One region of the Peribacillus sp. JNUCC41 genome, then DNA from elsewhere that is predicted to be linked to it. Evidence: riboswitches for the same ligand, from Rfam matches in the RefSeq annotation. Region 1 holds a riboswitch; each other region holds the start of a gene.
What was found. A riboswitch is a leader RNA that binds a small molecule or an ion and turns the genes downstream of it on or off. The one in region 1 is predicted to bind cobalamin.

Region 2: linked by a shared signal. The riboswitch ahead of JNUCC41_RS20200 ((2Fe-2S) ferredoxin domain-containing protein) and the one ahead of metE (5-methyltetrahydropteroyltriglutamate--homocysteine S-methyltransferase) in region 1 are both predicted to bind cobalamin.
Region 3: linked by a shared signal. The riboswitch ahead of JNUCC41_RS10980 (hypothetical protein) and the one ahead of metE (5-methyltetrahydropteroyltriglutamate--homocysteine S-methyltransferase) in region 1 are both predicted to bind cobalamin.
Region 4: linked by a shared signal. The riboswitch ahead of JNUCC41_RS14160 (ribonucleoside-diphosphate reductase subunit alpha) and the one ahead of metE (5-methyltetrahydropteroyltriglutamate--homocysteine S-methyltransferase) in region 1 are both predicted to bind cobalamin.

What each region holds. Positions count from the first base shown of each region.
Region 1 is NZ_CP062163.1:2,623,397-2,631,141, reverse strand. It holds gene JNUCC41_RS12795 (D-2-hydroxyacid dehydrogenase) at 1-83, opposite strand, end outside; gene JNUCC41_RS12790 (aminopeptidase) at 233-1,342, opposite strand; gene bcp (thioredoxin-dependent thiol peroxidase) at 1,354-1,824, opposite strand; gene JNUCC41_RS12780 (potassium channel family protein) at 1,887-2,306, opposite strand; cobalamin riboswitch at 2,546-2,738, shown strand; gene metE (5-methyltetrahydropteroyltriglutamate--homocysteine S-methyltransferase) at 2,883-5,189, shown strand; gene JNUCC41_RS12770 (acyl-CoA thioesterase) at 5,189-5,662, shown strand; gene JNUCC41_RS12765 (ABC transporter permease) at 5,704-6,489, opposite strand; gene JNUCC41_RS12760 (ABC transporter permease) at 6,494-7,285, opposite strand; gene JNUCC41_RS12755 (ABC transporter ATP-binding protein) at 7,334-7,745, opposite strand, start outside.
Region 2 is NZ_CP062163.1:4,154,712-4,162,456, reverse strand. It holds gene JNUCC41_RS20210 (sirohydrochlorin chelatase) at 1-383, opposite strand, end outside; gene cobJ (precorrin-3B C(17)-methyltransferase) at 402-2,039, opposite strand; gene JNUCC41_RS20200 ((2Fe-2S) ferredoxin domain-containing protein) at 2,054-2,422, opposite strand; cobalamin riboswitch at 2,573-2,763, opposite strand; cobalamin riboswitch at 2,967-3,160, shown strand; gene JNUCC41_RS20195 (hypothetical protein) at 3,144-3,314, shown strand; gene JNUCC41_RS20190 (energy-coupling factor ABC transporter permease) at 3,335-4,078, shown strand; gene JNUCC41_RS20185 (energy-coupling factor ABC transporter substrate-binding protein) at 4,080-4,391, shown strand; gene cbiQ (cobalt ECF transporter T component CbiQ) at 4,378-5,154, shown strand; gene JNUCC41_RS20175 (energy-coupling factor ABC transporter ATP-binding protein) at 5,173-6,018, shown strand; gene JNUCC41_RS20170 (YozQ family protein) at 6,122-6,340, opposite strand; gene JNUCC41_RS20165 (alanine/glycine:cation symporter family protein) at 6,512-7,745, opposite strand, start outside.
Region 3 is NZ_CP062163.1:2,219,130-2,225,693, forward strand. It holds gene JNUCC41_RS10975 (ABC transporter substrate-binding protein) at 827-1,777, opposite strand; gene JNUCC41_RS10980 (hypothetical protein) at 1,781-2,326, opposite strand; cobalamin riboswitch at 2,484-2,703, opposite strand; gene JNUCC41_RS10985 (AAA family ATPase) at 2,892-3,848, shown strand; gene JNUCC41_RS10990 (DUF58 domain-containing protein) at 3,881-5,041, shown strand; gene JNUCC41_RS10995 (DUF4129 domain-containing transglutaminase family protein) at 5,038-6,564, shown strand, end outside.
Region 4 is NZ_CP062163.1:2,909,585-2,917,329, forward strand. It holds gene JNUCC41_RS14135 (GNAT family N-acetyltransferase) at 1-101, opposite strand, end outside; gene JNUCC41_RS14140 (hypothetical protein) at 218-709, shown strand; gene JNUCC41_RS14145 (cold-shock protein) at 908-1,105, shown strand; gene JNUCC41_RS14150 (flavodoxin domain-containing protein) at 1,334-1,771, opposite strand; gene JNUCC41_RS14155 (ribonucleotide-diphosphate reductase subunit beta) at 1,743-2,795, opposite strand; gene JNUCC41_RS14160 (ribonucleoside-diphosphate reductase subunit alpha) at 2,841-5,138, opposite strand; cobalamin riboswitch at 5,278-5,458, opposite strand; gene JNUCC41_RS14165 (manganese-dependent inorganic pyrophosphatase) at 5,752-6,681, shown strand; gene JNUCC41_RS14170 (hypothetical protein) at 6,780-6,926, opposite strand; gene JNUCC41_RS14175 (SulP family inorganic anion transporter) at 7,011-7,745, opposite strand, start outside.

The sequences.
Region 1 (7,745 bases):
TAAATGAAGTTCAAATCTGGAAAAGCTTCCACCATCTTCGTTTGGATACCTTCATTCGGAATGACAGTCGAAAGTATTAACATGTTTATCTCTCCCTTTTAATTAACATAAAAAAAACACGGGCTCTATGTGTCCCGCGCAACTTTCTCTGAGGAGGTATTCCCTTAATAAAGCATATTCAGGTGTCCCCTTTTTGAGTTGGACAAAAGCCTTCCCCTTATTAAAAAAGGCTTTATTTTAAACAATTTGGGTTTAATGCATGTAAATCAGGCAAAATGAAATCGCCATCCCTTCTGATCGGGACGTCGTCAAAATAGATGTCACCGCCCCCATATTCCGGACGCTGGATCAAGACCATATCCCAATGTATCGATGAACGATTTCCATTATCCGCTTCTTCATAGGAGAGTCCAATAGCCAAGTGCAGACTCCCGCTTATTTTCTCATCGAACAATATATCGTCCATAGGTTCCAATATATATGGATTGATTCCAATTGCGAACTCCCCTATAAACCGGGACCCTTCATCAATATTAAGAATTTGGTTCATTTCTGAGTCACGATTGGAAGTTGCTTTAATGATTTTTCCCTTTTCAAAGTTTAATTCTATGTCACTAAAGGTGATTCCTTCATAGGTTGTGGGTGTGTTGAAGGATATCCTTCCATTGAGACTATCTTTTATGGGTGCCGTAAACACTTCCCCATCCGGTAAATTCTTTTTTCCGGCACATATGATGGCCGGCATACCTTTAATGGAAAAGGTCAAATCTGTCCCTGGTGAAACGATCCTGACTTTGTCAGTCCGTTCCATCAATTGTTTTAACGGTTTCAAGGCCGCCTCCATTTTCCCGTAATCCATGGTGCAAACGTTCAACAGAAAGTCTTGGTACGTGTTGAAGGGCATGCCGGCTTTTTGCGCTGATGCGTTGGTTGGATAATTAAGTAAGACCCAACGTCGGTTGTTTACATAGAAAAGAGTGGGGGAATTCATGGCCTCCCCCTGAAGACGGTGCCTCTCGATGGGAACATCAGTCATTTCCACTTCGTTTTCTTCCCCTGTGATGATGATGACTGCATCGATATCCGTATATTTCTTCAGAGCCCATTGCGAAGATGTGTCAAGTTGTTCCTTCACATTCCCTTGTAACAGGTGGCGGCTTATCTCATCGTCTTCGAGTTCTACATATGGATAAGCACCCACTCTGTATATTTCATCAATCAGCTCTTTCAATAATGGTTTCGTGTTGATATGCCCCCGTATGAGGATTCTCTCTTTTGGCTGTATTTGTATCGAATGATGAATCAGCCTGGCTGCAAGCTTCGTTATTCGCTCATCCTTCATCTGCCTGTCCCTTATTTTTCGAGGTCGCGAAGAGTTTCAAGAGCTTCTTCGACGTGGCCTTTGACTTTTACTTTACGCCATTCTTTGACTACCTTACCAGCCTTATCTATCAGGAAAGTTGAACGTTCAATGCCCATATACTCCTTGCCAAAGTTCTTTTTCAATTGCCAAACATCAAATGATTCAGCCGCTTCATGATTTTCGTCAGCAAGCAGCAGAAAAGGCAATCCATGCTTTTCGATGAACTTTTCATGACGTGCCGCTGGATCTGGGCTGATACCAATGATGACCGCGTCCAATTCCTCAAATTGCTCATTATGGTCCCGGAAATCACAGGCCTCCGTCGTGCAACCTGGCGTCATGTCTTTTGGATAAAAATATAAAACAATGTTTTTCCCCTTAAAATCCGATAGGGAAACCATTTCACCATTGTTTGCAGGGAGTTTGAAATCAGGTGCTTTTTCTCCAATTTTAACAGTCATATTGAACCCTCCATTTCTTTCATTATGGTAAGAGTACCCAATAATCGAAAGAAACACAACTTTCATTTATCCTTCCTATCTTTCTGCTCCAAATCGATAACTGTCCGAATCACGAACGCTGCCGGCAGTGTATACCCGATGAAAGCCTGAATGGTAGCTATCATCCTTCCCATGCCAATCGGGGCTATATCTCCATAACCTACAGAAAACATCGTCATCGCACTAAAGTAAAAGGAAGTCTTCAACTGTTCATAGAAAGTGCCATCCAACCGATTGCCCATATCAAGAATCACCGAATGATTCTGAAGCTCGTATAATAAATAAATCAGTGCAAATCCAACCAATATCGTCGCATATAAATTGCCAAGCCACAGCATATCCTCCAGAGAAAACTTCTTTCCTCCCGACTCAACAAGAAATAACGTACGAATGCTCATCACCATGCAAAAAATGATTCCTGCAATCAAGATGTAGAAAGTCATCCCCAACGCCCCATTTCAATACGCCACTCCCTCTATACATACTCCCTGTCCAAACAATATATTCTTTTTTAGGAACAGACCTTATCCTCATCACCAACACACTCAAAAAACGGATTCTTTTCCCGAATCTCATGTTGACCCTTTTGGTTGGATATGTTAAGGTTGTCTAAATTTTTAAAATAGTTTTTATTTTAAAAATCTTCAACCTGCAAACAGTTTATAAAGGCAGGTTTTGTAAAATTTCATATGTGGAAATAGGTTCCTAATTATAAATTAGGATTAAAAGGGAAGTCCGGTGTAATTCCGGCACGGTCCCGCCACTGTAATGGGAGTGTTAGCGCCATCCAATATGCCACTGATCAACGGATCGGGAAGGCCCGCCGCTAATGATAATCCCCAAGTCAGGAGACCTGCCTATTTCAACAACACTGTTTTAACCTACGGGAGATAGGGAGGTGTTAGGGACCTTATAATTGTAAGGGGCATTCTGCGTGCCTCTTATTTTAAGCATTTCTAACTTTCTCTTTTGACGGTTAGGGATGCTTTTTTTATTGTTCAATAATATGAATTGGGAGGATGGGAATTTTGAAAAGCAGTAGTTTGGGTTACCCTCGAATCGGGGAAGATCGTGAATGGAAACGTACATTGGAAGCTTACTGGTCAGGTAAAATCGATGAAGCCGAATTTACGGCACAACTAAAAGCAATCCGTTTAGGCAACGTACAAAAACAGAAGCGGCGGGGCATTGATATCATTCCTGTCAACGACTTCACTTTCTATGATCAAATGCTCGATATGTCCGTCATGTTCGGTCTTGTTCCTGAACGTTATACAGCCTATGAAGGCGGTAGCGTTCCCCTTTCGGTCTATTATTCAATGGCTCGCGGAAACAATAATGAAGTCGCTTCCGAAATGACGAAATGGTTCAATACGAACTATCACTATATTGTCCCTGAATTAAAACTGCCACAGCTGACTTTAACAGAAAATAAACCACTTGCAGCATATCGGGAAGCCAAGGAAAAGCTAGGGATTGAAACGAAGCCCGTGTTGATCGGACCTTATACCTTCATCTCCCTCTCCAAAGGCTTCAATAAACAAGAGATCCCTGGCATCATCTTGAGCTTGCTTCCCCTATACACGCAAATCCTGCGGGAGTTGGAGCAAGAAGGCGTGAAGTGGGTACAAATGGATGAACCTGCTCTTGTTTCATCCATTTCCAAGGATGATATGCAAACTGTTACTTACCTCTATGAAAAGCTGAATGAAGCAGCACCAAACCTGAACATCATGCTACAAACATACTTTGATGCCGTGGAACACTACCAAGAAGTCATCGAATTAAAAGTCCAAGGAATCGGTCTTGATTTTGTACATGATAAAGGGAGGAATCTAAGTAATCTTGTAGCATCCGGCTTCCCGAAGGACAAAGTGCTTGCTGCAGGTGTGATTGACGGAAAAAACATTTGGCTATCTGATTTATCGAAAAAAATTCAATTGATCGAGACTCTTAAGAAAAAGGTAGCCGAAGACCAAATCTGGCTTCAGCCCTCTTGTTCCCTGCTTCATGTCCCAGTGACCGTTCGTAATGAATCCGCCCTTTCAAAAGAAGTGAAACAGGCCCTTGCTTTCGCTGACGAGAAACTTGAGGAAATCACACTCTTGGTCAAAGGGAATAATCAAGGCTTTGAAGCAATCGCCGAAAAAGTCGATGCCAATAAAATTACGGTTCAAACGTTAGCAAGTTCGAATGCACGGAATCATGGGACTGTACGATCGAAAGTCGAAAAGGTTAAAACCAGGACCGCCGGCCGTCAAATTCCATTTAAAGAGCGTTACCAAAAACAGCAGGAATTTTTCAAATTGCCTTTCCTTCCTTCGACTACGATCGGTAGCTTTCCGCAGACACTTGAAGTTAAACAAGCACGCGGGAAATTCAAAAAAGGAGATTGGACCGCTCAGCAATATGAAACATTCGTTAACGAAGAAATCGGCAAATGGATCGAAATCCAAGAAGAAATCGGTTTGGATGTTCTCGTTCACGGGGAATTCGAACGGACGGATATGGTTGAATACTTCGGCCATAAGTTAGGCGGATTCGTCTTTCTGGAAAAGGGTTGGGTCCAATCCTATGGATCCCGCTGCGTAAAACCACCAGTCATCTATGGCGACATCCATTTCATCGAACCGATGACAGTCAGGGAAAGTGTTTACGCACAATCACTGACGAAGAAGACGGTAAAAGGAATGCTTACAGGTCCTGTTACGATTTTGAATTGGTCATTTGTCCGTGATGATATTTCCAGGGAGAATGTTTGTTATCAGCTGGCGCTCGCTTTGGAAAAGGAAGTCATTGCATTGGAATCTGCTGGAATTAAAATGATTCAGGTTGATGAGCCTGCACTTAGAGAAGGTCTGCCATTGAAAAAAAGCGATCGCGACGAGTATTTGAACTGGGCTGTAAATTCATTCTTGATATCCACATCAAGCGTGGAGGAAACAACCCAAATTCATACGCATATGTGCTATTGCGACTTCAACAGTTTCATGGATGTCATCTCCTCCCTTGATGCCGATGTAATTTCCATCGAAACATCTCGTAGTCATGGGGAGCTTGCTTCCGCATTCGAGGAAAAAACATATGAAAAAGGCATTGGCCTGGGTGTGTATGATATTCACAGCCCGCGTGTTCCGGCAGTGGAAGAAATGGTCGATATGATTGAACGGGGCATCAAGGTATTAAATAAAGACCAGTTTTGGATCAATCCCGACTGCGGCCTGAAAACAAGGGGTATCCCGGAAACCGTCGCTTCCCTGAATAACATGGTCGAAGCAGCAAAAATCGTCCGTGAAAACCTTTTGGCCAAACCAACAGGCCAATGATGGAAAAGAATGTTGCCCATCCAACACAGCAGTCACGGACTTTTTTAACCGACCTTGTTTTTCCACCGGATACAAATCATCACAATACCATCTTTGGCGGAAAAGTAATGGCCTATGTTGATAAAATAGCCTGCATTTCAGCTATGCGCCATTGTCGAAAACCCGTTGTGACTGCTTCAAGCGACTCTTTTGATTTTTTGGCCCCCATCAAGACAGGGGATGCGATCAATCTTGAAGCTTATGTCACCTGTGCTCATCGCACATCAATGGAGGTATTCGTGAAAGTGGAGCGTGAGAACCTATTAACAGGTGAAAAACAGCTTACGGCACGCGCTTTTTTAACGATGCTGGCCATTGATGAAGACGGTAAGCCGACAAAAGTACCTCAGGTCATTCCGGAAACGGAAGAGGAAAAGCAGCAATATGATGAAGCACAAGCAAGATATATTGAAAGAAAGAAAAAAAGGAACTAAACAAAAACCCCTTCAACATGAATGCTGTTGAAGGGGTTTTTTTAGTTCCCTGCCCCGCGGTACCTCTTCACTCCCTGATTCCATATGAAAACGGATATCACGAAAAAGGCAACCCCGATTACAGGTGTGGCAAATGCATATGCATACCACTCTTCTTTTCTTAGGAAATAAGATGCCGGATAGACACCAACAAACGCGAATGGCAGCGCCCACGTAAGGACAAAACGAATGACCTTATTATAAATATCTACAGGATAGCGCCCATAGTTCCCGATATTGTACATCATTGGCATGATGGAGGTTTTCGCATCCGACCAGAAACCAATGCTTGCTATCGCAACGAATATGGCTGCATAAGCAAGGGCCCCGCCTATAGCAAAAATGATGAAAAGGATCGGGTCATACCACGCTAGCTGCAAATCCAATGAAATCCCCGAATAGAATATAATGATCAAACCGGTCACAACACCAAATAACGCTTCAAGCTCGATTCTTTCTAAAATGACTTGAAATAGGCTATGTATCGGCCTTGTTAATATCCGGTCCATTTCACCTTTGACGATATAGCGGTCATTAAAATCCCAGATGTTGAAAAAGGCTGAAAAAAGGGCGAATGGGATAAGGAAAAATCCATAAATGAATATGATTTCTTCTCGGCTCCAGCCGCTTAAAAATTGTGTATGTCCAAAAACGACTAAGATAAATACCAGATTCACGACCTGATTCAGCAGGTCAGATAGGATTTCCATGAAGAAATCGGCTCGATATTGCAGTCTTGTTTTCATATATTGACTCACATATTGAAAAAACATCGATACATAAAACATCCTGTCAACCTCCTTGAATAATCAGCTGTTTTTTTGCGACTATCCATAAAAGCTGAATCGGTATTATGAGAATGATGCACCAAATTAACTGCTGTAAAAGTGCCATGCCAATTTCGCCTGAACTGTACCCGTTCGTAAAAATCATGCTTGGTACATAGCTGATCCCTTGAAAGGGTAAATATTTCATCACTTCCTGCGCCCATATAGGATAGAAACTGATGGGCAGCAGCAGACCGGAAAATAAATCAATGATAACCCTTTTAGCGCGGATTAATCCGGCATTATTATATAAGAAAAAGGTAGTGATTCCCGTCAGTAAGTTAATTTGTGTATTGATGATGAAGCTGAACAGCAAGGAAATGCCGAACATCCCCCACGTAGCCGGCTCGTGCGGCAATTCGATAGGAAAAATGAATGCTACCAGAAGCATCCCCGGAATCGAGAAGAAGAAGAAACGGAATATCCCTTCCCCAAGTCCTTGCATCGTTTTCATACCTAAATAGTTATAAGGCCGGATCATCTCAATGGCAACCTTGCCGTCTTTAATTTCAGTGGCGATTTCGCGGTCAATATTATTGAAATAAAATGCGCGCGCCATCCATGCAACCGCGACATAGGTTGTCATCTGCATGCTTGAAAGTCCTTCAATTGAGCTTTTTTCTCCATATATGGCATTCCATAAGAAATAATAAGCACCGATATTAATGCTATAAATTAAAATGCCGGTATAATAATCCGTTCGATACGCAAGCATCATCAAAAAACGCATGCGGATCATGGCAACATACTTCCCCATGGCCCTCCCCCTTCTTGATAGACACGTTGTTTCTTAATGATAAGAGAGTCAGACAGTGCCTTCTTCGTAAATATTGCGAACGATCTCTTCAATGGACGTTTCATGGATTTTGATGTCTTTAATTTTAAAATGAGATACGACAGCTGAAACAAGCTGTGAAATATGATCACTTTCTTCTTTCAACAAGGCAATGTAAGTTTGATTTTTCTCATCATAAACCCAGTTAGCGGTAAATGGGAGTGCTAATGATTGTAATTCCTCCAATGCGATTGGCTCGATGAATTGAAAATGGATCTGTTTTTCCTCCGCCCAGTTATTTTTCAAACTCTGCAATTCCCCATCATAGATGATTTGTCCTTCATCAAGCATGATTACACGCTCACATAAAGCTTCAATATCTCCTAGATCATGTGTAGTCAAAAGGATAGTCGTATTATATTTCTCATTGATTTCTTTCAGG
Region 2 (7,745 bases), 1.5 Mb from region 1:
TGTTCAGAAGCTGTATCGAATCCCGCTTCCTCAAGACGGTCTGTCAGGATTGTCAATATATCATGGTGGACCCCGATCGTTTGGCCATATGTGAATTTCACTTCTGGATACTTTGTTTTCCCATCCTCTATTTCAGCTGGGATATGTAATTTCGAATGTCCTGCATGCAACAAAATGATCGGTATGACGATAACTTCAGAAGCCCCTCGTTTTACACAATTATCAATGCCTTTGGATATATTCGGTGCCGCAAATTCCAAGAAGCACGTTTCTATAAGGAAGCGCCCATCCAATGCCGGAATCATATTTTCAATAAAATGAAGGACTTCTTCGTTTCCCGAAGCCAAGCGGCTTCCGTGTCCTACGAACAAAACTGCTTTCATTTATTTTCCCCCTCTTGATTAGTCTTCACAAGGCGCAGGCTCTATGTTTATCTTGGGAGCGATGTCCTGATAAGAAAAATTCTGTATCTTTTTCGAACGTTTGAAGTATTTAAAAAGCTGCTCATTTGGATGGGCATTTTGCTTATACTCCGTGACAATATCAATAATCAGTTCAACAAGCTGTTCAGGTTCAATGCCTTCCGCAACAGGCTGACCTGGATGGGCTGTTCTTCCAACCGGTTTAGCTCCAAGAAATAAGTCAAACTTCCCTTTTCGAAAGACAATCCCGATATCATCCATCACAGCACTATAACAAGCCATCCCACACCCATTAAAACCGATGTTAAGTTCCTTTGGCATTTTCATTCCGCCAAGCACCCGATGTATTTCATCCGCATAAGGAATGGATTCGGTTTTTTCACCATCACAGAAATCACATGCTTTTAATGTCAGTACATCTCCAATCGGTGATAATAGAAAGTTTGCTGATTGCAATTTCCCCGTAATGACTTCCGGATCCATTGTCGGAATCTTTAATACGATTTTATGATTTGGCGTGTATTCCATCGTGCCCTTTTCCCCGACAACTTCCGCAAGTGTCATCATTTGTTTGGGAGTGAATTGTTTATTCGCCACACCTGGACTAACGGCAAGTTCGAATACCGACTCCATTTTTTGCTGAACGATCGGCTCAATGGATTGCTGAACGGTTTGCCCCTTGACTCTTGACAGTGCTTCCATTGCCATTTCAAAGGAAGCTGGCTTCTTTTCAGGTGCTTTTGTAAGTAATCCAACTCCTCCAGAGGATTCGGTGAAGGCTTCTTGATCTAATGCCCACGGTTCCGCTTCTTTTTGCAGACGCTGATGCGGCTTCAATGGTTGCTTTTCCGAATTCAAAGTATATTTCCTCTGATACCCTCTTGGTGTGATGATTTTGTCATCATATAAAAAGGTGGATGAATTACCAATAATGACGGTGGTCAACATTCCAATATCGTGATTCAACATATCTTTCAAATTGGTTATGACAATATCCTGCCTATCTCGATATGCACTTTTCACCAACCCGACAGGTGTATCGGGCGAACGGTAGCGAAGGAGAATGTTCTGTGTTTCAACAATTTGCCTCGTCCGCCTGCCGCTGCGCGGATTATACAGGGCAATGACAAAGTCTGCCATTGCAGCTGCTTCAACCCTTTTAGCGATCAGTTCCCAAGGAGTTAAATGATCACTGAGGCTGATTGTACACGAATCGTGCATGACTGGTGCCCCAAGTAAAGATGCACAAGAGTTTATTGCAGAAATGCCAGGAATGACTTCAATGCCCACTCCAGTTTCTTCTTTCCAGCCTTTTTCAATCAATACTTCATAAACCAACCCAGCCATCCCGTAAACTCCAGCATCCCCGCTGGAGATTACCGCAACTTTCTTACCCAGCTCCGCTTGTTTCACTGCTTCCTGAGCACGTGATACCTCTTCAGTCATCCCCGTACTAATAATCGTTTGATCTGTAAGCAGTCCCTGAATGAGTTCAACATAAGTTTTATAACCAATGATGTAGTCACTTTCTTGAAGGGCTTCGACAGCACGTTTGGTAATGTGTTCAAAATTCCCTGGTCCAAAGCCCACGACGAATAATTTACCGTTTGTACTCATTAAGACATCTCCTTTCACGCTTTGTTCTTTGAAATACCCGTATGAGCAGGAAAATTTGGATTGGGTGCCATTTCCCCATCATTGAATTGGTAGATCATTTGTGGAACAAACTCCCCATCATCGATATGGCTGACAATTTGGCGACCGAAATCAGGTGTCTCCACTCGATACCAGTTTCCTTGAGGATAGGCAATCACAACGCAGGCATCCTTACATCTTCCGTTACACCGTGTCCTGGTTGTATGGATTTTCATGTCCAGTCCTTTGGAAGTAATTTCATCGCGAATCGCCTGGGTTACTTCTTCCCCGCCCTTTTTCATACAGCTGCTTCCATTACAAATCAACAGATGTGTATTTGTACCCATTAAGTTCCAAGTAGTCATGTTCTTCCTCCTGCGTTCAGGGAAAAGGCAAAATAAAAAACCTTAACATAAGAGTCAAGGTTTAAAAAAACTATATGGATGAGGAGCCCCAGGCAAGAATGCCCAATCTCCCAAAATCGTCATAGTCCTTCTACCTTTCCCTCCGAAAAGTATCATGCAATTTTAAAAGCAGGTTTCCTGGCTTACGCTTCATTTTACCTTGTCCCTTCCCGGCAACAATGCCAGTGGCTATCGACAATTTCATCAGCGTTTACAGTAGCGGGGGCTGCATCGGATTTTCACCGATTTCCCTATTATCCCTTGCTTATTCACACAAGGGCACTTTTAAAATGAAATATTTGGTTTTATTATACATTTCTAACTAACTTTATCTATCATATAACAACTTTATCAAAATTCAATAGTTTATTCCGACTGTTTAGAAAAGTTTAATAGTGTATATCCTGTCAACAAGCCTTTCCTTGCAACAAATTTAGTCAAAAAAAAAAAAGATAGTGTAGCTGGAATTATTTCTTTATGGTACACTATACGAGAATTTTCTAAATAATTACATAAGTTTTATGGTGTTGAATTTTTCGGAGTTCAGCTTAAAAGGGAAGCCGGTGAAAATCCGGAGCGGTCCCGCCACTGTAAAGGGGAGTCCTATTACTTTAACTATTCCACTGTCAAATGAGATGGGAAGGATGTAATGGGATGATGAACCAAAGCCAGGAGACCTGCCATGAAGCGTGAAACTGTTTCAACCTACGAGGATGGGTGTGCGGATCAGGCAGAAAGGCCCATGGTTGGTTTATGCTGCAAAATTCCTGTTCATTACGCACTTCTTTCCTTTGAGAGAAGTGCTTTTTATGTTGGGCGCGCCTTTCTTCTCAAGATTGATCAGAAAAATTAAAAGTTTTGAAAGGAGAAAGAATGAAAAGAACCAATTGGAAGACCATTTATTTTGTCATTTTACTGCTTTTCGTCCCAAAACGGGCAATGGCCATGCATATCATGGAGGGCTTTTTACCCATTGAATGGGCTATATTCTGGTGGGCCGTGACGCTCCCATTTTTAATCCTGGGTTACCGGTCCATTAGATCCAAAGTAAGGGAAAACCCAGAAACAAAAATGATGCTTGGCTTATCGGGTGCATTTGTATTCATTTTATCTGCCCTAAAGATTCCTTCCGTTACGGGAAGTTCTTCACACCCTACCGGAGTTGGTTTGGGCTCCATTCTATTCGGACCGTTGGCCATGAGTGTCGTTGGCTCCATCGTTCTGTTATTTCAAGCCGTTTTACTGGCTCACGGAGGATTGACGACATTAGGGGCCAATGCATTTTCCATGGCCGTTTGCGGACCGTTCATTGCTTACTTCGTCTTCAAGGGCGCAACTAAATTAGGTTGGTCCTTTTCATTTGCCGTGTTCTTGGCTGCTGCTTTTGGAGATTTGGGAACCTATGTGGTAACTTCCATTCAACTTGCTCTTGCTTTTCCATCCGAGGTAGGAGGATTCATGGCCTCTTTCAGTAAATTCGCAGGGATTTTTGCCCTGACCCAAATTCCCTTGGCAATCAGTGAGGGGTTATTGACAGTCGTCGTGATGAATTTCTTAAAAAAATACAATCTAGGCGAATTGAAATTGCTGCGAGTTTTATCTAAGGAGGCCCGTTAACATGAAAAAAAGTTTACTGTTGCTTTTCCTGGTCGTCGTTCTTGCTACCATACCGTTAATCACCCAACAAGGAACGGAATTTGGCGGTGCCGATGGAGAAGCTGAAAAAGCCATCACCAAAATCCAGCCGGAATACAAGCCATGGTTCAACAGTATTTGGGAGCCGCCAGGTGCGGAAACCGAAAGTTTATTATTTGCGCTGCAAGCTGCAATCGGAGCCGGTTTCATTGGTTATTTCATAGGTGTAACGAGACAACGGAATAAACAAACCAAACAGGAAATTCCCGGAAAATCGAAGCATGTTACTCATTGATAAATATGCCTATTTCAATGGGCTAAAGGATGTACATCCGTTGGAAAAGATGGTTTTTGCACTCTCCCTTATGCTATTTTCGTTAACGGTAAGGGATATGACCGTTTCGCTCATCACTTTTACGGTGATGAGCGCTTTAATCATTTTTGCGGCAAAAATCCCGCTTTCTTATTATCTTAAATTACTTCTATTACCGGGATTTTTTATACTATCAGGAACAATTACCATCCTTATTTCTTTTACAAGCAAATTTACTTCGTTTTCGAATATATGGTGGTCCTGGAAGGTCGGGAACTGGCAAATATTCATCAGCGATGACAGCATAGGAACAGTGATCAATTTGATCACTGTCGTATTAGGCAGCATCAGCTGTTTATATTTTCTTACCTTAACTACACCCATTACCGTCATTCTATCGGTGATGCGAAAACTTAAAGTGCCTTCCTTATTGGTCGATTTAATAGAATTGACCTATCGCTTCATCTTTATTTTTTTAGAAACGGCTTTGGCCATTCACCAATCACAAGCTTCACGGCTGGGGTATGGTTCGTTAATGAAAGGCATTCGATCTCTCGGATTACTAACCTCATCATTATTTTTAGGAGTATTGCAGCGCTCTGGACATTTGACGATGGCCATGAACGCAAGAGGCTATCAGGAGAACCTTTCCTATATAGAGGATACTTACACCTATTCCTCACGCAATTGGCTGATCGCGATTGTAATACTAGGAAGCTTAATCTTTATTAATGAATATTTGTAAATTGGAGGCAACCCAAGAATGTACGAGCATATTTTTCATATAGAAGGCCTCACACATCAATTCGCGGATGGGACGTTTGCTTTAAACGACCTTTCGCTAACGATCCAACACGGTAAAAAGATAGCATTACTAGGCAATAATGGTGCCGGCAAATCGACTTTATTCCTCCATTTAAATGGGCTTTTACAACCTACGGCAGGAAAGATCAGATTTAAGGGCAAGAAAATGAAATATGACCGTAAAGCATTATTATCATTACGAAAGCAAGTCGGGATTGTTTTTCAAGATCCCGACTCGCAGCTCTTTTCCGCTAATGTACAACAGGATATATCGTTTGGACCGATGAATTTAGGATGGGATAGAAAAGCAGTCCAGGAGAAAGTAAATTGGGCGATGGCTGAAACGGAAATAACGGAACTTAAAGACAGACCCACCCATTTTTTGAGCCTTGGGCAAAAAAAACGTGTCGCCATTGCAGGGGTACTCGCCATGGAACCTGATGTCTGGCTCTTGGATGAGCCTACAGCTGGATTGGATCCTTATTTCTCAAGACAGATCATGGCTCTGCTAGACAGTATCCACCACCATGACAAAACGATAATCCTATCAACTCATGATGTTAATTTAGCATATCAATGGGCTGATGAAGTGGTTGTCATGAACGATGGTAAGGTCATATACCAAGGGGATCCCGTATCCGTTTTCCATGATGAAGACGTTTTGCTGCAGGCACATCTGGAGAAGCCGTGGGTTTTTGAAATGTTTCAAGCCCTTCTTCAATCAAGGGAACCGTCTGAACGGGACCTTTTCCCAAGAACGAAGGAAGAATTGCTTCAAATGTTGGAGACTGAAAGGATTTATTAATTAAGCATCCCCTAGCTATTGTTTCCTCTTTCCAAAAGCTAGGGGATCTTTGAAATAGCAGGCGATCATTCTTGTTCCTAAAAACCAAAAATCTTATTATTCATTACTTTTCTTCCTCAGTTCTTTCTTTTGCAAGCTCAATATCTCTTCCGTTCACATCATCAACAACTGCTTTTACCTCCCCTTCCGCATAAGTATCCGAAACTTGTTCGTGGGTTGTAGCCAGTCCAGAAGATAAATTATCTTCCCGTTTATAATCACTAACATCATATATTCTTCCGGCAATTTCTGAAGATTCATTTTTTGATTGCTTGCTATCCATTTTTTTCACTCCTAGTTTTTAAATTTTCCCATCATCCATTGACAGCAGTATTAAGACAAAGGTATTTTGTGTAAAAACTGAAGCAATATTCAATAATGATAAAAAAAGGCAAAAAAAAACTTACGAGTAAAATCCTCTTTCAAGGATTTTACTTGTAAGCTTTTTGAGAGCTTAGGCTTCCTTCTTCACATCCACATTATCGGATGGGTCACCCCAACATTCCACATTCTTCAAGCCTTTAATATTGTTTACATGGAAGACAGGGTTTTTCCCACTTTTCTTTTGCTTTTGATAATCCGCCAATGCAGCAAATGCAATCTTCCCTAGTAATGCTATGGCGATCAGGTTGATAATGGCCATAAGGGCCATAAGCAAGTCAGCCAATCCCCAAACAAAATCCAGTGAGGCAAGAGAACCGAATATCACCATCCCTACGACTGCGATACGATAGATGTTTAACCAAACCTTATTTTCATTGATGAAGCCAATGTTCGACTCTCCATAATAATAGTTGCCCACAATGGAGCTAAAAGCGAATAACAGTACAATGATGGCAAGGAAAATACCTGCCCAAGATCCCAATGCCGTTCCAAGGGCGTTTTGGGTAAGGACGATTCCATCCGTTTCCTTCGATGTATAAAGACCTGAAAACAAAATGATGAAGGCAGTCGAACTGCAAATGATGAGCGTATCGACAAAAACACCCAGTGACTGAATGAGGCCTTGCTTGACGGGATGACTGACATCTGCCGTCGCGCCAGCATTAGGTGCACTACCCATCCCGGCTTCATTTGAAAATAGGCCGCGCTTGATTCCTTGCATCATGGCTGCTCCCAGTACTCCGCCAGCCACTTCTTTTATGCCATTAAATGCACTTTCAAAGATCAGAACAAAAACACCCGGTAACTCCGTAATATTCATGATGATGATAATCAACGCCACTATCACATAGGCTCCTGCCATGATCGGAACGATGACCTCAGAGACCTTTGCTACCATTTTGATCCCGCCAAAAATGATGACTGCCGTGACGATTGCCAGAATGACAGCCGTAACCCACTTTTCAATCCCAAACGATTCGTTGAATGCGCTTGTAATCGTATTGGCTTGTACCGAATTGAAAGCTAGTCCAAATGTCAGCGAAATCAACACAGCGAAAGTGATGCCCATCCAGCGGGCATTCAATGCTTTTTCCATATAATACGCAGGACCGCCGCGGAATGCATCCCCATCCTTGACCTTATAGATTTGAGCAAGTGTACTTTCAATGAAAGCCGAAGCAGATCCGATCAGTGCTATTAACCACATCCAGAAAACGGCTCCAGGGCCGCCCGTCGTGATCGCAATTGCAACACCTGCAAGGTTACCCGTTCCTACCCGGGAAGCCGTGCTTATACAAAATGCC
Region 3 (6,564 bases), 400 kb from region 1:
TTCCTGGCATAAGTTTGGAATCGGGCTGTTTTGCTACATATCCATAACGGTTTTAATAAGCCCTAAAAGAAGGGCGGCTGCGATGATTAAAATGAAAAATTTTTTATACATGATCAGTACCTCTTATATTTTATGAGTGGATTGCGTTCATTTTAGCATAAACAAGACAGAAATGAGGTTTCCTTAAAATGTACAGATCGGTGGGGCGTGGCTTCAATGTCCAGATATCGGTGCGGAAAATTATGAAAAGGTGGACCATTTATTGAAGTTTGCCTGCCGTTTTTTTATGGCTTGTACAATTTGGACATTGATTTCCGCTAAGGAAACTCGCTTTTCGCGGGTGGTCAGGGAGCCTCCTCGGCTTGCGCCTGCTGGGTCTCCTTAGGCGCGCATTTCTAAGCAGGAGTCTCGTACCTTATAACATTTAGATAGTAACCATACCTGAGGACTGGCGGGCGTATGTTTCAGATGCATATCATCTGCGTAATCATCATGGTGTAAAAAATGGATATCCGAAATACAAAAAACAATTTGGCATGTATTCGCAGATGCAAATGAAAAGCATGGTATTCGTTGGATTACATTAAGGGGACTTAAAAATAGTCGATACAGACGATGCTCATTTCGCTTTCAATAATTAAAAGAAGATGGCCCATAGGACATGGCAAGGTTCAAAAATGGCTTAACATAGTCGATGTAGAGCCTAATTCTCTTAAACCTGGCCCAAATTGGTGTTTCTAAAAGGGGTTCAGAATTTTTTAATTCCGAACCCCTTTTGACTACAAACTTAGATGCGCCGATTAATTGGCGCATCCCTCTTATCGTGTTATTTGAACAAGTCAGGATAGACAGTCTTTGCTGCGAGTTCAACAGCTTCCCCAATCCTTGGTCCAGGACGTGACATGATATTTTCATCAAGTAAATGGACTTCATCGTTCTTCACCGCATCGATATCTACCCAGCCCTTACGCGATTTAATTTCACCAATGGCATCATCTGCATACGTGGCCGTGGTGATGATGGATTTAGGGTTCCTTTTGACGATTTCTTCATCGGATACTTTAACCCAGCCTTTTTGGTCATCAAAGATGTTTTTTATGCCGGCAGTGTCCAGGATTTCATTTTGGAAGGTCTCCGATCCTGTTGTATAGATTTCCGGAGCAGGGCTAATTTCAAAGTATGTTTGCTCCTTTTCATCTACAGTTTTCACTTTTTCTTGGACATTTGTAATTTGGGATTTGATATCTTTCACTAATTCATCCCCTTTTTCGGCTACACCCATCACTTTAGCAATCTGCCCGATATCACCATATACATCATCGAAATTTGCCGCAGATTTAATGATGAATACAGGGATGCCGGCATCTTCAAGTGGTTTCAGTGCCGTTTCATCCCCAATGGAATAAGCGATGATGGCATCAGGTTTCAAGGCAATGATTTTTTCTGCATTGATGTTAACGGAGTCTGAAACATGTTCGATATCCTTCGCTTCCTCTGGATAATTATCAAAGTCGGTCACGCCAACGACTTTATCACCCTGTTCAAGGGCAAATAAGATTTCCGTATTGCTTGGCTGAAGTGAAACGACCTTTTCCGGGATTTTCTCGAATTTTATTTTTTTACCAGAATCATCCGTAACGGTATAGTCCTTGATATCTTCGACCTTTTTACTATCTTTATTATCCTTTGAGGATTGATCATCGTTCACTCCGCATCCGGTGAGGAAAAGCGTAAGCATCAGCATGGAAATCCAACTGAATCCTAGGGTTCTCTTCATTATTTATTCCTCCGTTTTCTTTTTCATTGGTTTGGTTGGGTATGATTTACTTATAAAAGGAATCTCCTCGATCCCCTGTTGCTTATTGACGTAGACTGCCATCACAAATAATACATTTGCAAGCAAGTGAGCGTAATCAAAAAGAATTCCTGGAATTTCCTTTTCTAGACTTACCTTGTGTAAAGCGCGCACGGACTTTTTGGCCTCACTGCGGCAAGTATGCAAAGTACATGCTGCGGTTGATCCTTGTGGAAGGACGAATGTTTCGATTCGATCCCTCACTTCAGCGACATATCGGTCGTAGATTGCACTTAAGCGGTCGAGATCATCGCCGGTAATGGCTAAAACCCCACGGACTGAGCCGTTTAAATGGTAAACCATGGGCAATAATTCCATTAAGTCATAGTATACATCGGGGACGTCCTCAGTAAGTGAGGCGGCCAAGCCGATCTGTGTCGTCAATGAGTCTGTGCGGATTTCAAAATCGACGGTCGATACTGACTCACGCATGTATGGGTAGCATAAAAAACGAAAGTCTTTCTTTGCCATAAATCTTCCTCCTTTTACGTATTGGGTGAATGACCTCCGTATTGCTTTTCCCAGCAAGACAAATAGCCGACCAAGAGTTTTGGTCGGCTTCGGGCATCTATATATCTGTAGTAGAAAAAGATGGGAGAGCCGTACAATCTCCTATCTTCCGAAGAGCATAATACGATGAAAAAAGGCAGGTCTCCTGGCTTGTGCGTCATTTTACTCTAAGAACCTTCCCATTTGGGTTAAATGGCCGGTAGTCGGCGAGCGATTACATCCTCAAATAGTGGTAAACATCTTATTTCATTAGCACTTACAGTTGCGGAAACAGCTTCGGTTTTAAACCGAATTCCCTATTAAGCTGACAATGCAGCACCATTTTCTGCAAGATTCATATTCACTTAGCAACAGTTTACCATACCTTTTTCAATAGACTGCATTAATATTTTTAGACAAATTCGTTTATGGTTTACCGAATATCTAGTAAACTTACAATGTAAGGTTTAATTGGTGCTTAATGTAAAATTTTGATATAGAAAAGGTATGAAATAATGGTGATACTGTGAATCCCGGGAGGTAGAGAATGAATTATAAGCAAGTCAATCAAAAACTGGAAATCGTTCTGGGGAATATCGAAAAGGTGATTATCGGAAAACGGGATATAGCAGAACTAAGTATCGTGGCACTCCTTTCCGGTGGACATGTTTTATTGGAGGATGTTCCGGGCGTGGGGAAGACAGTCATGGTAAGGGCACTGGCAAAATCTATAGGTGCAAGCTTTAAGAGAATTCAATTCACACCTGATTTACTTCCTTCTGATGTTACTGGTGTTTCGATCTTCAATCCTAAGGAACAAGAATTCATTTTTAGGCCAGGTCCGATAATGGGACATATTATTTTAGCCGATGAAATTAACCGGACCTCGCCGAAAACTCAGTCTGCATTACTTGAAGCCATGGAAGAGGCAAGCGTGACGATTGATGGTGTCACAAGGAGATTGGAGAAGCCGTTCTTCGTAATGGCGACACAAAATCCGATCGAATACGAGGGGACGTATCCGCTTCCGGAGGCTCAATTGGATAGATTCCTATTAAAAATGAAAATGGGCTATCCGGGTGTGGGAGAAGAGATAGAGGTTCTTAATAGAGCTCAATACACGGTACCGCTTGATGAGCTGGAAGCCGTCATCACCTTGGATGAATTGATAGAATTACAGGCTGAGGTAAAAGCTGTGATAGTGGATGACACAATAAAACGATATATTGTTGAATTGGCGAATCGAACACGTACGCATGAAGGGGTCTATTTAGGTGTAAGCCCGCGTGGATCGATAGCCTTGATGAAGGCAGCCCAGGCTTACGCGCTGGTCCAGGGCAGGGACTATGTTCTGCCGGACGATGTTCAATATTTGGTTCCATTCGTATTTTCCCACCGGCTTATTTTGAAACCTGAAGCGAAGTATGATGGCTTCGATGCTGGAATGGTGATACATGAAGTTGTGGCGACAACACAGGTACCTGTAAAGCGGGCTATGACCTAATGCGCAAATTCATCAACATTTTAAGGGGAAATATGAGTGTGGTCGGACTTGTATTACTCATGACCGTTTCCTTTTGCTATGCAATGTTTCAAGGTGGTTTTGTCAGTTGGTTCATTTTTTATTCATTTTTGCCGTTTTCTGTGTACGCTTTGATTCTGCTGTTTTATCCGCTGCATGATTTGATCGTTGAGAGAAAGGTCAATAAAAGGGAATGTCAGGCCGGCGAATCTGTTGAAATAGCATTGACGTTTATCCGTAAAAACCGGCTGCCCCTATTATTTATGGTGGTAGAGGAGGAATTCCCTCAGCGTCTGGAAGATAGGGGATTCCAAAGGAAAGTCATTATCTTTCCGGGATTCAGGCGTACCTTCAGCATGTCATATACCTTGGAAGACATGGAGCGTGGAGAGCATTCATTTCAATCGATCCGCTTTTGGGTTGGGGATTTTTTCGGGTTAGTCGAAAAGGAAGCGATATATAGTTCACCTCTGAAAATAACTGTTTTTCCTCGTTATCATGAGCTTGCCTACAGTGGTATTGATCGAGTGTTCAATCAGGGGGCAGTGGTTTCAACAAAGAAAACACAACGGGAACATTCAGTGGTATCCGGAGTAAGGGAATATCAGCCAGGCGATCAGTTGTCATGGATTAATTGGAAGGCGACGGCCAGAACGAGTGAAATCATGACGAAGGAATTCGAAGTGCAGAAAAACCGGGATGTATTCATCATGCTTGATGTAAAGCCGTCGGATTTATTCGAAGAATCCATTGTAATGGCGGCTTCCGTTGCTCACGCCATGTTAAAGAAAGGCATGGAAATTGGGTATGTGAGTATGGGGTCGAGGATGATCATACCGGCAGCAGCAGGCAATAACCAGAAACGAAAGATTTTTTACAGACTTGTTAAAGAAGAGCCGAGTGTTGTAAACGCATTAAATGAAAATGTCAGGAAGGGAATTCTTCCGGCAAACGCTGCTGTGATATTCATCGTTTCAGACTTAACTTTAGAAAAGGTGGACATATTGAGTGCTTTCCAGCCTAATCAGGGATTAATGTTATGTGTTAAGAAACAGGCAAATCTTACTGATGAGGAAAGGTTATCAAGTTCTACAGCTGTTTCGAGGGGGATGAAGGTTAGCTTTTTTGAACAGGGCCAACTAAAGTTTGATAGATCAGAGGTGATGGCAAAGTGAATGTCACTACCGAAAAGTTGGAAGGATACATGCATGTCTTGATGTATGTATTTGGTCTGTTGTTGATTACTGAATGGTTAAGGCCTGTCGATAAACTCACCGATACAGGTAATATCATCATTTTTATTTTATTTTTGCTCTTTTCCCTGCTGCTGCATTATTTCCGCCTACATTGGTCAATCCGAGTTATTCTCAATAGTGCTTATATAATGATTTCATTACAGTTCCTCCATTTAAACGACGCTTTATTTCAATTGTCATGGCTGAAAGGATTTCTAGCGGATTTTAAGGGCAATCTTGGTTTCATATATGATGGGAATTGGGAGTTGATCACAAATCCATTTCGAACGTTGTTATTTTTTGTCCTTCTTTGGCTTGTAACATACTTGATCCATTACTGGGTGATGGTGAGGCAAAGCATCTTTTTCTTTTTTATGTTAACGGTGATTTTTATATCTGTACTAGACACATTCACTCCTTATGCGGGGGATATGGCAATGATTAGAATAATCATCATCGGCTTCTTGATGCTAGGCCTGCTGTCCCTGCTGCGTCTGACGATACAGGAGAGGATCAAGTTTCAGATGGCTTCCATCAATAAGTGGATCTTGATGCTGACCGGCATGATATTGGTAAGTGTCCTTGTTGGTTTCGCTGCCCCGAAGCTCTCTCCGCAGTGGCCGGACCCGGTGCCTTATATTACTTCTTATTCTGATAAAGCGGGGAAAGAAGAAGGCGGTTCGAAGCGTAAAAGTGTGGGATATGATGAAGACGATTCGGCGCTTGGCGGTTCGATAGAGCCGGATAGTTCCATCGTTTTTTATAATAATGCTCCTGCAGGACATTACTGGAAAGTCGAGAACAAGGATATTTATACCGGTAAAGGGTGGGATTCCATACTGGAAACGGACTTTCACACTTTTTCCAACGGACAGGATATGGCATCTTTAGGTCTTCACGACGTTACTGAAGTGGTGAGGACAGAAGGAATGACGGCAAATGTGTCCATGATGGAATCATATTCCCATATCCTTCATCCGCAATCCGGGTATTTAAAAAAGATTGAGGCCAAAAACGGGAAGGATTTCAAATATTATCAGGGAATGGACAAAGTTATTTCCGAACAGGATAATGGCGAACGACTTTCCCTGAAAGAGTATGAGCTTAGCTATGATATGCAGAGTTTTGATATAGCTGAGTTAAGGAAGGTAACGGATCCCGACGGGTCGATGGATTTAATAATGGAAAAAAACACTCAGCTTCCAGAGGGTTTGCCAAACCGGATATATGAATTGGCATCCCGGCTTATAAGAAATGAAACGAATTGGTACGATAAAGCAAAAGCCATTGAGGATTATTTTGACGGACCTGAATTCATTTATTCTAAGGATGATGTTCCCTATCCGGAGAGCAATCAAGATTATGTCGATCAATTCTTATTCGAGACACAGATAGGGTATTGTGATAATTTTTCAAGTGCAATGGTCGTTTTACTAAGAGCCGCCAATATGCCTGCAAGGTGG
Region 4 (7,745 bases), 290 kb from region 1:
ATATCGGCAAAACCGATCATATCCGCTTCCACCTTATAGGCCTCTTTTTGAAGTTTAAAAAGCTGCTGGCCATATTCTGAGTCCAGATCCCGAATTTTCATGATCAAATCGTATCACTCCCTTTCATCACATTATAATGGAAGAAGGAGATTATTGTTTCCAATCAGTCTGTGTTATAATCGACAAACAATATGAACTAATGAAATGAGGAAGAAATTTGTTAACATTTGAAGAAAAATTGAGCATCATTGAAACTTTTCCGGAATTACAGCGAAAAGATGTTTCATTGGGACGTGTGAACTTTCATTATCCAGATAGCGTCCAGGAGAAAAAGATCGTCGTTCAGCACTTGCATCCCAATGGAAATGGATTCGTTTACGCAGGGCATATGAGAAAAAAAGACACTGACCGTAAAGGTTTTATCAATATTCGTGACTATAATGAAGCGGAATTAAAAGAATTGATCCAAAAAAGCGTCGATTACCTATCTGAACCTCCGGTTGAATTCGAAGAAGAGGAAGACGGGTTCGCTAGGTTGGAAGGGACATGGATTGGCCCTGAAAAGCAGGAGCTTACACTTGAAAGGGAAGACCTGCTTTGGAATGTGTATTCCGGATCGAACCTTGAGGAGTGTTTCGAGAGTCCAGTAGAGGCGGAGCGCTACTTATTGGACGAAGGCTTCCGACAAAGCAAGAAGAGGAATATGTAGAATTTTAGGATAATTTGTCGGTTGATTTACAGCGATAATCTTGTTTTTTTAGGAATTTCCATGATATAATATAAGTAATTATTTTTGTTCGGAATAAGTTTGATAGAAGGATTTACTGTAATAGGATTCCTCTTGAAACATTATCCAGAACCAAAAATAGTAATAAAATGGATTTTTCCAAACACAGGAGGAACTATCATGGTACAAGGTAAAGTAAAATGGTTTAACGCAGAAAAAGGTTTCGGTTTCATCGAAGTTGAAGGCCAAGACGATGTATTCGTACATTTCTCAGCTATCCAAGGCGAAGGCTTCAAAACGCTTGAAGAAGGCCAAGAAGTTTCTTTCGAAATCGAGCAAGGCGCTCGTGGACCACAAGCAGCTAACGTTCAAAAATAATTGAACGCATATAAAAAAAGACTCCGATTATGGAGTCTTTTTATTTTTCCTTTTTTTCGGCCATTTCCTTTAATGCTTTGTCCAATTTTTCTTCGATCCGTTTAGAACGATTAAAATGCCCTGCCAGGAAAAACACGATGAATATAACGAATGCGACAAGCACTAGCTTAAAAAGGATAGGCAGGAACTGGGTTATATTTTCATTAATTGGATATTATCCCCTTTCAGTCAGTTCTGGAATAGCGAGGCGAACTTTTGAAGTCTGGGCAAGTCCGATTCTTGATACATCTGTTCTATCTTCAATGTCACCAATAACTGGCTCTTGGCAAATAACATGTCCCGGAAATGATCGACCGCCCCACAAAAATGATGATAGTTGGTTTCACCAGTTCCGAAGACTCCCGATTTCAGATGAGCAATAGGCAACTGTTCCAGTTCTTTATAAAAGGCTGCTGATTTAGCAGGAAGTTCCCCATTGCCCCATGTATAGGTGCCGACGATCAATGCATCGTAATCCGGCAATGTGCGTAAGTCGAATTCATTCATTCGATATAGTCCAGCTTCAGGTAAAAGGGAAGCGAGGGCTTCAGCAAGCGCTTTTGTATTGCCTCCGGCAGAATGATAGACAATGGCAACTTTACAGCTCATCGAACCCATTGCTGGCATTTACTTGACTGTATGTCCTTGACTTCTGTTCGAAGAAATCGGTTTTGGTAAGTCCGATCGATTCATCATCGAACGTTTTGATCCATGGCATCGGATTGTCGCCATACTCTTTATACAAATTCTCAAGGCCTAGCATACGTAACCGTTTGTTGGCGATATATTCGATGTACTCATTGAATTCTTCCAAATCGAGATCGGCTTTGGTTTGGATATCTTCGAGCATATATTCAGACCATTCTTTTTCGAGTTCGACTGCTTTTTCAATCGTTGTATAGATGAACTTCGTGTTTTCTTCATTATTTAACTCAGGATATTCATACATCAAGATTTGAACGAGCATTCCAATGAAATCGAAATGGACCATTTCATCGCGATGAATATAAGATATCATCGTAGCGGAACCAGTCATTAAATTTTGTCGTCCTAAATTATAATAAAAGGCGAAAGCCAGATAGAAATATATCCCTTCAAGGTTCGTTGAATGGATCAGTGCCTCGAATAAATGCTGAGGGCTGGGATCGTCCACGAACGTTTGATAAGCATCAACGATCGGTTGGTTACGCTTAATCACTTCAGGATGTTCTTTAATGCGGTCGAATAGCTGTTTTTGTTTGCCTACAGGAATCAAGGAAGCAAGGATATAGGAATAAGACTCATTATGGATCGATTCCTGCTGGGCCATGTTGGCCAGAATAGCTTTTGCCGCCGGATCTTTGATGTACCGAAGGATTTCTACTAAAGTGGGCGTTTGAAGACTATCCATTCCAGCAATCATTGTAAGGATATCGAGAAAAGCGTCCTGGATATCTTCGTCCAATTCGCCCCACTGTTTTTTATCCTGAATCATGTTCACGCTCGAAGGCTTCCAAAAGTTATTGATGAGCTGTGTATAGGTATCATAGAATTTTTCATACTGAATATCGTTCCAAAGGAGGAAGCCTGAAGCTTCTCCTTTGAAAACACCGGTTGCTTTGGTTGGATGCGTAGGTTCGAGCATCCGAATCTTTTTGATATGATTGGTCATTCGTGAAAACTCCTTTAAGAATAGATTACTGGGTTATGATAGTCGTTAACTTGAACAGCTTTCGCAGGCATTGTCATATTCGGAAGAAGTCGAACGAACATAATACGTTGATTTCAATCCGCTTTCCCATGCCGTTAAATGTATGTCCAATAGAACCTTCGCTTTGATTGTATTGTGTACATACAGATTAAAGCTGATTGCTTGGTCAATATGGCGTTGGCGGGCTGCATTTTGCCTGATGCTTTCCAGTTGGTCCAAATTAAATCGCGTCTTTTTATAATATTCATACGTATTTGGCGTCAAGCCTGGAGCTGTCACCTTGAATTTGAAGTTTTTCTTTTCTTCGTAAAATTCAATTTCATACAAAGGATCGATTCCATCCGTGGAATTACCGATTTTAGCTGTCGAAGAATTCGGGGCAATGGCCATTAAATAGCCATTACGGGTCCCGTGTCCATGCACGTCTGCTTTTAAATCCATCCATTTTTGATCTGTATAGTCACGCAGTTCGAAATAGTCCCCTGTATGCCAATCAGATCCTTCAAAATATGGGTATGAACCTTTTTCCTTAGCCAATTCATTGGATGCCTTGATTGTTAAGTAAGCGATCTTTTCGTATAAAGCATCTGCATAGTGAACAGCCTCATCGGATTCCCAATAAATATTCTGTGTGGCAAGTAAATGATGCCATCCAAACGTTCCTAAACCAATTGCCCGGTAACGTTTGTTCGAGATGGATGCTTGTTTGACAGGAAGATTATTAACATCTATGACATTATCCAGCATGCGGATCTGAATGGGAATCAATCTTTCCAAAACATCGCTGCCCACTGCCCGGGGCAAGTTAATGGATGAAAGGTTGCAGACAACGAAATCGCCGCTTTTACGAACCACAACAACATCTCCATCTTCTGTTTCATATTCATCCGTGATTGTCGAAGGGCTTAAGTTTTGGGCAATCTCCGTGCAAAGGTTAGAGCAATAAATCATACCTTTATGCTTATTGGGATTCTTCCGATTCACTTCATCGCGGTAGAACATATACGGTACGCCTTCTTCCAATTGAGAAATCATGATGCTTTTCATGATGTCCATCGCTTTGATTTTTTCAAAGCTATAGTTTGGAAGTGTGCCATTTTCTGCGGCCTCGACAGCAAGTGCATAATGATTCCTGAAGCTTCCTTCGCCTTTCTTCTCGTCATAAAGATCTTCAAGTGAAAATCCAAGGGTTTGTTTAACGGTATGCGGATCGAAAAGATACCATTCTTTTCTGTCGCGTACAGCTTCCATGAATAAATCGGGTATGCATACGCCTGTAAAAATATCATGGGCTTTTAATCTGTCATCCCCGTTTTGTGTCTTTAAATCGAGGAAGCTCATGATATCTTTATGCCAGGCATCCAAGTAAATCGCGATGGCACCTTTACGTTGCCCCAATTGATCGACACTTACAGCTGTCTGGTTGAATAGTCGAATCCAGGGAGTCGTGCCGGAACTGTTTCCAGAGAAACCTCGGATATCAGAACCAAGCGATCGAACCTTACCGACGTAAAGACCTACTCCGCCGCCAAATTTAGATACTTTTGCTGCATCGTAGTTTGATAGGTAAATTCCGTCAATGGAATCTTCAATTGCGTCGATAAAGCAGGAGCTTAATTGTCCATGTGTTTTACCTGAATTGGAGAGTGTAGGAGTAGCAACGGTCATATAAAGATTGGACATGGCCCAGTATGCTTCTTTAATAAGTTGCAGGCGGTGCTCCGTTTTTTCCAATCGCATGATTTCCATCGCGATGATCATGAAACGTTCTTGTGGCAGTTCGTAGACCTTGTCCTTTTGAGGGCGGGCCAGATAGCGGTCGTTCAATAAGTAGATGCCTATGTACGAGAATAATTTATCTTTTTCCGGATCGATCACCGAACCCAATTCCTCAATTTCCGCTTTCGTATATGAAGATAGCAGTTCTGATTTATAAATAGGATAACGCTGACCTTCTGAAAGCTGGGAGAGTTCCGCGATCAGCTCATAGAATGGGCCATAACTCATGCCTTCATAGCCTCGATTGGCTTGTGCATCCCTATACATTGTATTCAACAGTTCTGCTGCAGCAACGAACGTCCAATCCGGAGCATCGATATCCACACTTTCAAGAGCGAGCTGAATCAGTTTTTTTGATGCCTGTTCTTCGGTTGAGTCACTTTTGCGATCTAGCCATTTTGTAAAACGCTTTTTGAACTTTTCCATATCGAGATGGCCTTCGAATTCCTTTGATAACATCTCGAGCTGGACGGACTTCGCTTCTGTGTCATTTTCACTTATGGTAGAGTTATATGTTTGAGTCATTAATAATCCTCCTTGTTGACTTCCTTCTAAAATAAAAAAACCGCCCAATGAATTGAGCGGATCAAACGATAGAATAAAAGAGCCATGAAAAAATAGCCGTTAAACTATCGTTTCATCATCTCAATCCCCGAAGAATAAGAAACGTGAAAAATTCAAGGCAGGTCTCCTGACTCATGATCATCCTACTTTGAGTCCTTCCCGTATAGAGAGCTATACAGTGGGTTTCTCATTTCGTCACATTTACAGTTGCGGGGACAGTTCCGGGTTTACACCGGATTCCCTTTTCAGCCATCACTGGCACCTTGGATTATAAAAAATTCTATATATAGTTATTGGTAATGTTTATGTAATCAATATCTAGTATTTCTGCTTATATTATCGTAAGCCATATACGATGATAATTCAACTAATATATTTGAAAAAAACCAACCCTTATCTATTGACAAAGTGAGGGCAGAGTGCGAAGGAATGAAAGAATTTATTGGGGAATGGGTAATTCAAGCACTGATTTTAGGCGATTTTGTGTTAAAATAAATTGTCTAGTGAAGGTGGCTCTCCCTTATTGCGATGAGGGGATTCGCGGAAAAATATTTAAGAAAAAGGGGATAAAATCTTGGAAAAAGTATTAGTTTTTGGACATAAAAACCCGGATACAGACACAATCTGTTCAGCAATCGCTTATGCAGACCTGAAAAAGCAGTTAGGTATCAACGCTGAACCAGTTCGTCTGGGTGAAGTGAATGGTGAAACCCAATATGCATTGGACCAATTCAAATTCGAAGCTCCCCGCCTTGTGGAAAAAGTCGCAGGGGAAGCTGAGGGTGTAATCCTGGTCGATCATAACGAACGCCAGCAAAGTGCTGAAGATATTGACCAAGTCCGTGTATTGGAAGTTATCGACCATCACCGTATCGCTAACTTTGAAACAAGCGATCCACTATATTACCGGGCGGAACCAGTTGGCTGTACGGCAACCATTTTAAATAAAATTTATAAAGAAAATGGCATCGAAGTCCCTAAAGCAATCGCAGGTCTTATGTTGTCTGCCATCATTTCCGATTCGTTATTGTTCAAATCTCCTACATGCACGGAGCAAGACGTTGCAGCAGCAATGGAACTGGCTGCCATTGCGGGAGTCGACGCTGAAACATACGGCTTGGAAATGTTGAAAGCCGGAGCTGACTTGAGCGACAAAACGATTGCCCAGCTTATCACGCTTGATGCAAAGGAATTCTCCATGGGGATGGCTAAAGTGGAGATAGCACAGGTCAATGCTGTAGATCCGAACGAAGTCCTTGCTAAGCAAGCAGAATTGGAAGCGGCGATTGGAGCGGTCATCGCTGAGAAAGAATTGGACTTATTCCTATTTGTCGTAACGGATATCTTGACTAATGACTCTGCTGCCTTGGCGCTTGGTAAAGCAGCTTATGCAGTGGAAAAAGCATACGACGTTTCATTAAACAATAACATCGCCGTCTTAGAAGGCGTTGTATCTCGTAAAAAACAAATCGTGCCGATCTTAACGGACGTATTCAGCAAATAATACAGGAAAAGGGGGTGTTCATTAAAAACATGGACATCCTTTTTCTGTATATGCAAAAAAAGACTCAACCACCATTAAGGGTGGTTGAGTCTTTTTTCTTAATTCAAAGCTTCCTTTTCTTTTTCATAGGCAATGACAATCAGTTCTTTGTTGGCTTCCTCGCCAAGTCTGTTTTCAAAGCTTTTCAGTTCATTCAATAAATCCGGTGACAGATTTGCAGCTGTATAATCCTGCTCGGGTGTCATGCTTTTCGCCCCTTTCAAAAGGAAATAATTCATGTTATCTATTTTGTCGGTTTGAAAAGTTTCTATTCAACAAAACTTACTTCTTCAAGATATTTTACTTTCTGATGTGGCGAGTTTTTCAAGCAATAACGAACTTTCTTCATCCAGTCCTTGCACTTGGACAGGTATTCCCAGAAGCTGATATTTAAGGATAACCGTATCAACGGCACCAACTGCTGAAGCATCCCAGATTTTAGAATGGGAAAAGTCGATGACGATTGAATCGGCTTTTTCCTTGAAGTCGAACTTCGAAACAAAGTCCTGGACAGAAGCGAAAAATACCTGCCCGCTGATATGATAAATGGTTTTCTTAGCCTGAATATCTTCCGTTTTCACTACAGCCACTTTAGAAATTTTAGCGGAGAAGAAAATCATGCTCAAGAGCACTCCGGCAAATACCCCTTTTGATAAATCATGTGTATAAAGGACAATGAGGACCGTCACGATCATCACGGCTGCATCCGACTTAGGAGCTTTAGTGAGCCTCTTTAGGGAAGACCAGTCAAAGGTCCCGATTGAAACCATGATCATGACTGCGACAAGTGCAGCCATCGGGATTTTAATAAGGACATCATTCAATACCACGATTAATACCATAAGAAATGCGCCAGCTACAAAAGTGGAGAGCCGCCCCCTTCCTCCTGATTTAATATTGATACCGGATTGGCCGATCATTGCACATCCCGCCATGCCGCCAAAGCATCCGGCAATGATATTCGAAATCCCCTGGCCTTTGGCTTCCTTATTTTTATTACTGTCCGTGTCAGTCATCTCATCGAC